2 regions of the Desulfovibrio biadhensis genome follow, and region 2 is predicted to be linked to the other one. Evidence: predicted binding sites of a transcription regulator. Region 2 holds the regulator's gene; the other holds the start of a gene.
The links. Region 2 encodes sigma-54, which starts transcription at its own class of promoters, with help from an activator protein. Its sites were predicted from a motif close to CTGGCACGGNNNNTGCTT; they were not measured.
Positions count from the first base shown of each region.

Region 1 (5,924 bases), 2.4 Mb from region 2:
ACCTGGGATGCAGCCAGCAGCAACGCGAGGAAAACCAACGCCGAGGGGATGAGGCGTTTGGCCACTGTGCGGAGTGGGGGAAGATGATGCGACATTTTTGTTACCTCCAGGAGCCGGACGGCGTTTAACGCTTGAGCTGGTTGGCAATACCGAGCATGGAGTCCGAAGTGGTGATGGCCTTGGAGTTTGCTTCGTAGGCGCGCTGCCCCACGATCATGTTGACCATTTCATCCACGATTTCCACGTTGCTCATTTCCAGGTAACCCTGTGAGATGGTGCCGGAATTGTCGTCGCCGGGCACGTTTTCCACAGGATCGCCAGAGGCTTCGCTCTGGTAATAAAGGTTACGGCCAGCGCTTTTCAGCCCCGCAGGGTTGATGAATGTGTAAATAGGAAGATCCACGGCGCCCAGTTCCTCGCCGTTTTCATCCAGGGCAGCCATGTGTCCGTTTTCCGAAACCACAATGTTGGAGGTGCCTTCGGGTACGGCGAATTCTGGCTGCAGGACGTAGCCGTTGGCGTTGACCACGGTGCCATCATTGTTGAGCTTGAAGGAGCCGGCGCGGGTGTAGGCAAGCTCTCCGTTGACATCCACCTGGAAGAAGCCGTCGCCTTCAATGGCCAAATCAAGGGCGTTGCCTGTATTCTGATAGTCGCCCTGGCTGAAGAATTTGTGCACCGTGGTAGGGCGAACACCCATACCGACCTCGATACCCGTGGGTATGACCCGGCCGTCCTGGGTGAGACCGCCGGCTACCTTCATGCTCTGGTACATGAGGTCTTCGAATTCGGCGCGGCTCTTTTTAAAGCCGATGGTATTGACGTTGGCCAGGTTGTTGGAGATCGTGTCGATATTGAGCTGCTGCGCGATCATTCCTGTGGCCGCTGTCCAAAGCGAACGCATCATAATCAGGAACCTCCGAAATAGTATGCGGGTCTATGTTGTCTTACCGACCTGCGTTGTTGCTTTTTGATCCACTTCTCTGGTGTTGGTTATGATCTTCTGATAGGCTTCAAAAGCCCGATGTGTTTCGATCATATTGACCATTTCCTCCACCACGTTGACGTTGGGCGCTTCCAGGTATCCTTGGGCTACCTGGGCAGCATCAGCCGGGACTTCAGCCGCGTCGGTTTCTTCGTCAATTGTGTAGAGATTTGCGCCGTACTTTTTCATGGCCGTGAGATCATCGACAGTTGAGATGTCGAGCTGGCCAAGAAGTTCCTGATCAGCAAAAATTTGACCGCTTGGATCAACTGTGATCTTGGCTCCTTGCGGGAGAACGACGGGAGCGCCTCCAGCGAGCACGGGGAACCCCTGATTGGTGACCAACGTGCCGTCGGGACCGACCTGGAAGTTGCCGTTGCGGCTGAAGAAATCACCCACTTCGGTGCGCACCTTGAAGAAGCCGTCGCCGCTTATGGCCAGGTCCAGCGGACCGCCTGTCGGTTTCAAGGGACCCTGGGTGAAGTCCACTTGCTCCTGGGCGAGACGGACCTTTGACATGTGCAGCGGGCGCGGGAACAATTCCTTGTCCTGCAAGCTCTGAACAGGCTGCATGATCTTTTCGTGGGCGTACTGGATCATGGTGTCTTCAAAGGATACACGATCCTGCTTGTAGCCTGTCGTGTTCACGTTCGCCAAATTGTTGGCGATGATGTCGAGGCGGTGTTCCTGGCACATTGCACCGAACATCGCGGAATACATACTATCTTGCATAAGGCGGTGCCTCCCTTTGGCCAAAGGGGATGCAAGAGCCTTGCCAAGATTTTGTGGGATGGTTTTCAGACCAGAGAAATGCAAAAATGTAAAAACGAAATTTCAAATATTGCCAAATTTAGAAAACTGTGTGAAATCTCTGTGCTGGGTATTGAGAATGCTTGAAGAAGGAATTTTCGTAAAAACAAATAGTTAGCGGTGCAAAAACAACGAAGTGGGCAGATCGTGTTCACGGCATTGTCTTTGCAAAAACATACCCCATGTCAGATACAATACATAAACTGGAACTCGAAGCGCTGCTGGCGATCAGCCAGATTTTCGACAAGGCCCTGGATCTTGACTCAGCCTTGCGCGCCGTGTTGCGTATTCTTTCTGAGACCCTGAGCATGGAGCGCGCCACAATCACGCTTATGGACCGGGAGAGCGGGGAATTGGTCATCAGCGCTTCCTGCGGGCTGACGAGCGAAGAGTCGGCGCGGGGCGTCTATAAGATGGATGAGGGCGTGACCGGGCGCATCTTTCAGAGCGCACAGCCATACTACGTGCCCGATATCAGACGCGAGCCCCTTTTTCTGGACAAAACCGGCGCACGCAAGATTGAGAAAGGACGCGTGTCCTTCATCGGTGTGCCCATCATGCTGCATAATGAGGCCATTGGCGTGCTCAACGTGGACAGACTCTTCGAAGACAACGTGGATTTCGAAGAGGACATCAGCTTTTTGCGCGTTGTGGCGACCCTCATCGCCCAGTTCATCAGCATCAACGAGCAGGTGCGCCAGCGCGAGGAAGTGCTGCGCAGAGAGAACGTTTCCCTGCGCTCCAAACTTTCCAAGACCGGGAGCGGTCCGTTCATTGTCGGGTTGAGTCCGCCAATGCTGGAGGTCCAGCGCCAGATTGAAAAGGTGGCCCCCACCAAGGCCACAGTGTTGCTCCTGGGCGAGTCCGGGGTCGGCAAGACCTTGATCGCCAACATGATTCACGATCTTTCGGAGCGCAAGTCGCACCCCTTTGTAAAGGTCAACTGCGCCTCCATCCCCGAAAATCTGCTTGAGAGCGAACTATTCGGCTACGAGCGGGGGGCTTTTACGGGTGCTGCCGCTTCACGGTCGGGCCGTTTCGAAGATGCGGACGGCGGCACCATCTTTCTGGATGAGATCGGCGAGCTGCCCATGGGCGTCCAGGCCAAGCTGCTGCGTGTTCTGCAGGACAAGGAATTTGAGCGTCTGGGCGACAACCGCACCCGGCGGGTGGACGTACGTATCCTCACCGCCACAAACCGGAATCTTGCCGAGCTGGTGGAGCAGGAGCGCTTTCGCCCTGACCTGTATTACAGGCTCAACGTGTTCCCCATCAACGTGCCTTCCCTGCGTGAGCGCAAGGATGATGTGATCAGGCTGCTGAACCATTTTCTGCAAAAGGTTTCACGAGAGTACGGGCGCACGCTTTCCTTTACCCCGGGTGCGTTGAAGACCCTGGCCAACTATAACTGGCCCGGCAACGTGCGCGAGATGGAAAACCTGGTGGAACGCCTGGTCATCATGGTCGAAGGCTCCCGTATCGATACGGGCATGATCCTTCCCTATCTCTCCGGCGACCGCAAAGATGGCGATGTTGCCCTGGTGCAGGGAGAGCAGGCCGGCAACGGTCCGACCCTGCAGGATATGGAGCGCAACGAGATCATTGCCGCGCTGCGGCGTAACGACTGGATACAACACAAGGGCGCCCGCGATTTGGGAATAACCCAGCGGCAGATGGGCTATCGCGTACGAAAATACAAGCTTGAGGGCGTCATCGCCGAAGAACGCGCCAAATTACGCGCGACCAAAAACGGGCACTAACGCCCTGTAGCGAACAGGCGCGTTTCCATTGCTCTTGCGCCTGTAAGCAGCTTCGGGCGGGATTGTTGCCTCATATTGAAGACATGTCTTGCGACGGGCCTCCCCACCCGCTGCAGATCTCCACACACTCTGAAAAGGCCGCGGCACGATGTCGCGGTCTTTTTGTTTGCATAGAAAAAGGCCGGGTCGCCGCCGCGACCCGGCCTGAGAGAGACGTTTTGAGAACCGTGACGATTCCGTTTATTAACCGCCCAGGAGCTGCATTGCCATACGAGGCAGTGAGTTGGCCTGCGAGAGCATGGCCACAGCGGACTGGGTGAGAATCTGTTGCCGCACGAATTCGGTCATCTCGAGGGATACGTCAACGTCCGAGATGCGGGATTCAGCAGCCTGCAGGTTCTCAGACTGGATTTCCAGGTTGGTGATGGTGTTTTCCAGCCGGTTCTGCAAGGCGCCCAGGTTGGCTCTGATCTTATCCTTGGAAACGATGGCGTTCTGGATCTTGACCAGGGATTCCTGCGCAAGCTGCTGCGTGGAGATGGAGTTACCCGCAGCAAGCCCGAGGCCGAGGGCCGAAGACGTGGCTGTGTCGATCTGGATGTAGTAGTAGTCTTCCGCCGAGTCGTTGGCAGTACCGAAGTGGACCTTCAGCTTACCGGTAGAGACGATGGTGGAGCCACTGTGTGTGCCACTGGAGAGGTTACCGTTCAGCAGGTAGATGCCGTTGAAGTCGGTAGCGTTGGCGATACGGGTGATTTCCGAAGCCATTGCCTGGTACTCGGAGTCGATGATCATACGTTGATCAGAGGTGTAAGTACCGGTGGCTGCCTGTTGCGCCAGTTCCTTCATGCGGATCAGCTTTTCGTCGATGACGCCCAGGGCGCCGTCAGCCGTCTGAATCAGGGAAATGGCGTCGTTGGCGTTACGAACACCCTGGTTGAGGGAGGTGATGTCTGCGCGCATGAGCTCGCGGACTGCCAGGCCAGCGGCGTCGTCTGCAGAGGAAACAACACGCAAACCAGAAGACAAACGGGAAACGGAGTTGCCCAGGTTGCCGTAGGAAGTGCGCAAGTTTCGCGCTGCATTCGCTGCCATTAAGTTATGATTGATTACCAGAGACATGTGTTCCTCCTTGAATGTTGTACCGGGCTATCCATGCCCGGCAGAGACGTGGAAAACTAAAGACGATGGTGTGCTCCCATAATCCTCCTGGAATTTTCCATTTGAAATCCTTCCTGGAAGATTGATCGGAATTGCACGACTAAACTTGAGGGGGGTGGTTAAGAAAAATTTACGTAAAAGTGGCGTTGAAAAGCTAATGTAGAGCCTGATGTCTGCGCAAACTTATGTTGTTGCACACGTATGCTCTGCTAGTATGCCAGATGAGAGTGTTAAAATATGTAAAGAGGTGATTGTTGTATATTGTTGCAGTTGGTGGTTGTCTATTAATGGTTATACGACTTATCGGCAGGGCGAGTTGTACCTTAAGGGCTCATTAGCTCAATTTACATAAAAAAAGCCCCCACCCTTTGCGGGCAGGGGCCTGTTCTCGTCCAGCACAGCCGGTTTATTTCGGATGGCAGGCAGAACCCATGCAGCTCAACATCTTTTTGCGCTTGTCCTTATCCTTGCCTGCTTGTTCCTTATGGCAAGCCAGGCAGCTCATTTGCGTATCGCTGCCTTTACCGTGGATCATGTTGTAAAGCGATTTTTCGCTCCTGTCCTTCTTGTCAAAGGAATCATGGCAGCCGCTGCTGGCGCAGGCCACGATGTCGGACTTTCCATCCCACTTGTGGTGGCATTTCTGGCACTCGAAATCTTTGTGTGGCGTATGCGGAAACATTACAGTTTTACTGGGTAGATACGCCATCTCGATGGGGTCGGACGGGCTGTCCACAGCATAAAGTGACGGCAACGCAACTGCCAGCAGCAGCGCTGCGCATGAAAGAACGATCGTCACAGCCTTCATGGTTTCTCCTCCTCGGTATAGGAATTTCGGTTTATTAATTCCTACGCCTTGGAGCAGGGCAGGTCAATGCCCTCGGCGTGAAAACGGGGAGAGTAAGCGCATAATCGGAAAAATGCAGGCCGCGCCATGACAGCTGGTTTTCTGTTTTTTCGCGAGCCTGCGACCATTGGCTGATATGCGTACCCTGTCCAGCGGCAGGGCGTGGAGGTCGATAGCAGGCGTGTTGTGCTGTTTCCGGATCGGGTAGTGGAAAAGGAAAGTCGTTTCGAACATCTTGCAAGACTCCCGAAGTGGTTTTGCATGGCAAGCAGACTGTCTTGCACATCGGCATTTTTTAAAACCACATCAGGGTGAAGCACAAAAAAAGACCGCGCCCTTTGCCGCCAGTGGGACAAAGGGC
Region 1 covers NZ_AP042477.1:1,983,118-1,989,041, forward strand. The annotation lists gene flgA (flagellar basal body P-ring formation chaperone FlgA) at 1-95, opposite strand, end outside; gene flgG (flagellar basal-body rod protein FlgG) at 125-907, opposite strand; gene flgF (flagellar basal-body rod protein FlgF) at 938-1,717, opposite strand; gene ACZ5EH_RS08695 (sigma 54-interacting transcriptional regulator) at 1,978-3,555, shown strand; gene ACZ5EH_RS08700 (flagellin N-terminal helical domain-containing protein) at 3,799-4,677, opposite strand; gene ACZ5EH_RS08705 (cytochrome c3 family protein) at 5,123-5,524, opposite strand.
Region 1: a site for sigma-54 is predicted at 1,747-1,764, ahead of flgF (flagellar basal-body rod protein FlgF). Genes of this name have one in related genera too.

Region 2 (5,924 bases):
CAATGGTAATAAAAAAAGGCTGCCGCAGAAGCGACAGCCTTGATTTTGGTTAGGTCTGCGAGAGCAAATCCCAGAGCGTATCTTTATCCTCACAGGCCATGAATGATGCCCGGAAGGACTCATCCTTGAGCAGCCTGGAGATATGCGCCAGGATGCGAAGATGGATGCCGGCGACCTGTTCGGGCGCCAGCACCAGGAAAAAAACATTGCACAGTTTGAAATCAAGAGCTTCGAAGTCCACACCCTCTGGGCTGCGTCCTACCACAAGAATGATATCATCGAGGCTCTCCAGCTTGCCGTGGGGAATGGCCACGCCATCGCCGATACCAGTAGTGCCGAGATATTCCCGTTCCAGCAGAACCTTGTGTGCTTTTTCCGTATCAAACCCTGGGATTTTATGCCCTATGGGTTCCACAAGCTCAGCCAGGACTTCAGATTTCGTCTTGGCCTTCAGATCAGGCAGCACCAGTTCTTTGTCCAGATAATCCCCTAATTTCATGAGACTAAAACCCCGGATCAATGAGGCCGAAATCGTTGTTCTTGCGGCGATAAATGACGTTCACTCGTTCGGTCTCAGCATTGAGGAACACCAGAAACTCATAATTAAGGTTGTCGAGCTGCATGGCGGCTTCGTCAACATTCATTGGCTTGGGCTCGTAGTCGTCGCGGGAGACGATAGTCCGTTCACGTTGCCCCCCTTCGCCTTCGGAAAAGGAAATATATTCCATCCGGACAGGCTGGGGAGTTTTTCCGCCACCTTTGCCCCGACGATGATCCTTGCTCTTTTCCCGGACTTTGCGCAGTTGCGCTTCAACCTTGTCCAGAACCAGGTCAATGGTGGAATACATGTCTTCGGATTCCTCGTTGGCAGTAATGTGCAACTGCCCGGAGGTGATGACGACCTCTGCTTTGTGCCGAAATTTGTCAACGAGCATAGTCACGTTCACTTCAGTGATCTGCTCCTGGTTGCTCAAAAATTTCAGTATTTTCTCAAAACGTCTGCGAGCATACTTCTTAAGATGCTCAGACGGTTCGAATTGTTTGAAGAAAAAGTTGATGTTCATACTATATCCTCCTTGGTCTCATAATCTCGCTACCTGTGGATGGCGGACTTAAAAGGCTTCCTTGCGCTTGGAAGACGACTCGATATTCAAAGCGGTTCGGTATTTTGCAACGGTACGGCGGGCAATGTTGACCTGCAGCTTGTCTTTGAGGATTTCGGCAATGCGTTCGTCGCTCAAAGGTTTTTTGGGGTTTTCTTCCCCTATGAGCTGCTTGATGGTGGCCTTGACACTTTCAGAACCCACCTGGCTGCCATCATCCATCCCCAGTCCACTGTTAAAGAAAAACTTGAGCTCGAAAATACCATGGGGAGTAGCCACGTACTTGCTTGTCGTGATCCGGCTCACCGTGGATTCGTGCATGCCAATGTCCTCGGCAACATCTTTAAGTATCAGAGGCTTGAGCCGGGTGACGCCTTGTTCAAAGAACTCACGCTGATACTTTACTATGCTCTCTGTTACTTTATAAAGCGTCCGCTGGCGCTGATAAAGGCTTTTCATCAGCCACATGGCGGAACGCATTTTTTCCTGCATGTAGTCCTTGTCTTTGGAAGGACCTTGCAAGTTGTCCATATAATAAGAATTAAGCTGGAGCTTTGGCAGTCCGTCTTCATTGAGAAGGATATGGAAATCGTCGCCAAATCTATATACGTACACATCCGGGCTTACGTAAAACGGTTCACCAGTGCCAAAGCTCGCCCCTGGCATGGGATTGAGCTGTTGCAACTGTTCCAGATAATTTTTTATGTCCTCCATGCTGATTTTAAACTTACGGCACAGAGGTTTGTAGCGCTTTTTTTCCAGATCTTCGAGATGTTCTTTAACCAACTCCACAAGAACGGGATCATCATCCATACCGAAGGAATGGAGTTGTACCAAAAGGCATTCCTGAGGGGTGCGTGCGGCAACACCTACAGGATCAAAAGTTTGCATCTCAAGGATGACTTTTTCCACAACTTCGGGATCGGCGTTCGACATTGCCGCAATATCTTCCGCAGAGGCCTGAAGATACCCGTTTGTGTCCAGGTTCCCGATGACAACTTCGCCGATTTCTTTCTCTTTTTCACTCAGATCAGAAAGCCGTAATTGCCACTCGAGATGACCGTCAAGGGAGGGTCTTACTGCGTAGCGTCCTTCAAGGGAAAGCTGATCTTCAGGAGATTCCGACTCACGCATTTGCATTTGACGGGAGCTACTTGAAAATTCTCCAAGGTAGTCTTCCCAGTCGGCATTGCGGATGATTTCTTCCTGGCTGGACGACGGCGCATCTGGACGAATCTCTTCCGAAACGGCCTTCTCTCTCCCCTCGTCCTCGTAATGTTCTTCGAGGAAAGGGTTTTCCATCAGCTCTTGTTGCACTGTGTCCAACAATTCGAGACGGGAAAGTTGCAGCAGCTTGATCGCCTGCTGCAACTGGGGCGTCATGACGAGTTGCTGTGTGAGCTTGAGCTGTTGTCTGAGTTCGAGAGCCATAGGCAAATGCCGTTTTCGGCGAGTATAAGGGTTAAACCAACAAAAACCGCCCTATTCCGCCCCCCAACGGTTTTGCGCTGAAGGCGGCTTCATGCAACGAACGGGCCTCAAAGTCAAATCCCTGTTTCGCCCAGTACATGCGATTTGGTGTAACAACTTATGTGCCATATCCGGCCCATGCTTGCAACACGCATCACATGTTCCCCGAAGCGGAACAGATACAAAAAGATTAAAAATATAAGCTGATTAGAAAAGAAACACCGTTCCAGATGGTGGAGCAACAATATTCGGCATCAGAGACTGAAGCCTTCGCCCAGGTATACTCTACGGGCTCGGTCATCCGCCACAATGGCTTCCGGAGCACCGTCCAATATCACCCTTCCTTCAAACACCAGTGAAGCTCTGTCACAAATATTGAGAGTTTCTCGCACATTATGGTCTGAAATCAAAACACCTATGCCCTTCTCACGCAGCCCACCTATAATCATTTGAATATCATCTACAGCCAAAGGGTCGATTCCGGCAAATGGTTCATCCAGCAGCATGAAGCGAGGCTTACGGATCAGCGCGCGTGCGATTTCCAGCCTCCTGCGCTCACCACCGGAAAGGTGCAGCGCCTTTTGTCCGGCAAGGTGTGAAATACCAAGCTCCTGAAGCAAATCTGCTGAACGCTGCCGTTGCTCTTTGCGGGAGAGACCCGTGTATTGAAGTATCAGTTCAAGGTTTTGCAAGACGCTCAGTTTTTTGAAAACCGAACTTTCCTGGGGCAAATAGCTGATGCCGTGATTGGCCCGCTCGTGCAAGGGCCAGCGAGTTATAGGGGCGCCATCCAGACGGACTTCGCCCTGGTTGGGCTCCAGAATTCCCACCAGCATGTGAAACGTGGTCGTCTTCCCTGCACCATTAGGACCCAAAAGGCCTACAATTTCGCCCTGTTGCAGGGAAAGCGCCACATCTCTGACAACCTCTCGCTTGCCATAACGCTTGCACAAGCCCGTGGCGGTGAGACCGGTGGTTCCGCTCATCCAAGACTCCGCCCCGAGTTATTGTTTTGCATGAATAAAAGCATGGCGGCAGAATGGCTAGGGCGCTTTGAGGTCTTCAGGGGCCTGGAACGTGGCTTTGACACGCGTTCCTTTGCCGCCTACGACTTCGCTGCGATTTTCTTTAAGATTGAATTTGATGACAAGCCCTTGGATACGGTTTTTGCCATCTTCAAGGGCTGGATTGCCTTCCATCACCAGCATGCCCGTGCGAACGTTATAGGTCGCAGTGGCGCATGTGCCGACCTTGCCCTGATAATCGATACGTACGCCCCCTGTCGCAACGATTTTCTGAATGGCGCCCGGGTCCATGGCTGCCACACCAGGACCACTCTCCGCCTTACCCGACAGGTGGATGGTGATGGTTGCTGCTCTGATGGCGACATCCTGGCGTGTGACATGCACATTCCCCTCAAAGACTACTTCCTTGCCGGAGGGGCTGTAGCGCATTGTGTCGGCTTGGATGTCCACAGGAACCGTGGCCGCAATGGCAAAGGTTACGCAACACAGAGATATGAGCATGGAGGCGATGGCCCCCTGTATCAGCTTGGCACAACTCACTTTACGGATTCTCCTTGCTCTGGGAGGAAGTCAGCGTCAACGTACACGGTGGCTTCCACGCCTTTTTCCACAACAATCATGTCCTGCTGCAATTGATAACGCAATTGTGACGCTTTGCAAACAAATTGAGGACCAGCCAGTGTCACGCCCCCGGTCAGAGAAATGGTTCTGCTTTCGCCATCATAGATCAATTCTGCGGCGGAAAGGACATTTTGCTCATACGTGGCGTGCACCTTCGGCCAAAGCCGGGCCCACTGCTCTTGCTGGCGGATAGCGCCTTTAGGCGCCTCCACAGTGAGCATTTCTTCATTTTTTCCAATGCGATAGCTAATAATCGGATCGGTGACTTCGACCATGCCCTCTTCTTGAACGTAATTGGCTTCTTTAGCTGTCAATTGCCAGTGCATCTCCCCCTTTTCCCCTTGGGAAAGGGTAATGCCCTTCAACGATAAATCAACATCAAGGTCCGCTTGCAGGTCGACGTCGGCAACACGCTTGGCGGTTTCGGCAAGATGTTTGGCTGCTTGATTCTGCACCCACCAATACCACAGCCCGCCAAGGCCAATGAGAAGCAGCAGTAGTGCGATAAAAACGGCCTTGCGCACGTATCAGCTCCAATCTTCAAGCATTTTAGGAAGTTTTCCCTGTGCCAAGAGCAAAAAACGTATAGCCTCGCGAACAGCTCCACGCCCGCCGGAAGCATAAGAGGTCCATATCGCTTTGCGCGCCAGTTCCGGCTGCGCGTTGGCCACGGCCATGGGAAGGCCCACCAGACTCAACGGCGTAATGTCCACCCAGTCATCACCAAGATACGCCATTTCATCAAAGCCAATCTCCCGACGACGGGAAATATCTTCAAGAATGGCGCGCTTTTTCACATGACCAGCAAAATACTCGACGATTTCCAGTTCCCGTGCGCGTGTTTCCACTGCAAGGGAATCCAGTCCGGAAATAAGGGCGACTTCAATACCGGCGCCCTGCGCAAGCTTGATCCCCAAACCATCCTGGACGTCAAAGCGCTTTTGAATTTTACCGTTAGTATCGTAATACAGCCCCCCGTCAGTGAGTACGCCGTCCACATCAAGAACAAGCATCCTTATGTTTCTTGCACGCTGCAGGGCTTTGCGGCTAATACGTTGTGTTTTTTCAGAAAAGCGTCTCATTTGGCACATTCCAGATGGCAGTCAGTTCTTGGAGCAAAGTCTTCAGCCGGGCAAGGGGCCAACTGTTAGGTCCATCACAAAGAGCTTTGTCAGGTGTCGGGTGCGTTTCAAGAAAAACACCGTCACACCCTGCGGCAACTGCAGCTCGCGCCAACAAGGGCACATACTCACGCTGCCCTCCTGAGGAACTCCCTTGCCCCCCAGGCAACTGTACCGAATGGGTTGCATCAAACACCACAGGAGCGCCGAATTGCCGCATGACAGCTATGGAGCGGAAATCCACCACCAGATTGTTATAGCCGAAGCTGGCGCCACGTTCAGTAAGCCAAACGGCATTATTGCCGCCCTCGTACACTTTGTCCAGGGCGTGGCGCATATCCCACGGTGCAAGGAATTGCCCTTTCTTAATATTCACCACCCTGCCGGTTTTGGCTGCAGCGAGCAAAAGGTCGGTTTGCCGGCAAAGAAAAGCCGGAATTTGTAGCACATCCGCCACCTCGGCCACTGGAGTTGCTTGCTCGGGAAGATGGATGTCCGTAATCACGGGTAATCCCGTTTCCTCTTTGATGCGAGCGAGTTGCTCAATGCCACGCGACATTCCAGGTCCACGAAACCCTTGGCTC
Region 2 covers NZ_AP042477.1:4,378,935-4,384,858, forward strand. The annotation lists gene ACZ5EH_RS19005 (PTS sugar transporter subunit IIA) at 50-499, opposite strand; gene hpf (ribosome hibernation-promoting factor, HPF/YfiA family) at 504-1,064, opposite strand; gene rpoN (RNA polymerase factor sigma-54) at 1,113-2,534, opposite strand; gene lptB (LPS export ABC transporter ATP-binding protein) at 2,828-3,559, opposite strand; gene ACZ5EH_RS19025 (LptA/OstA family protein) at 3,617-4,138, opposite strand; gene lptC (LPS export ABC transporter periplasmic protein LptC) at 4,135-4,743, opposite strand; gene ACZ5EH_RS19035 (KdsC family phosphatase) at 4,747-5,232, opposite strand; gene kdsA (3-deoxy-8-phosphooctulonate synthase) at 5,285-5,924, opposite strand, start outside.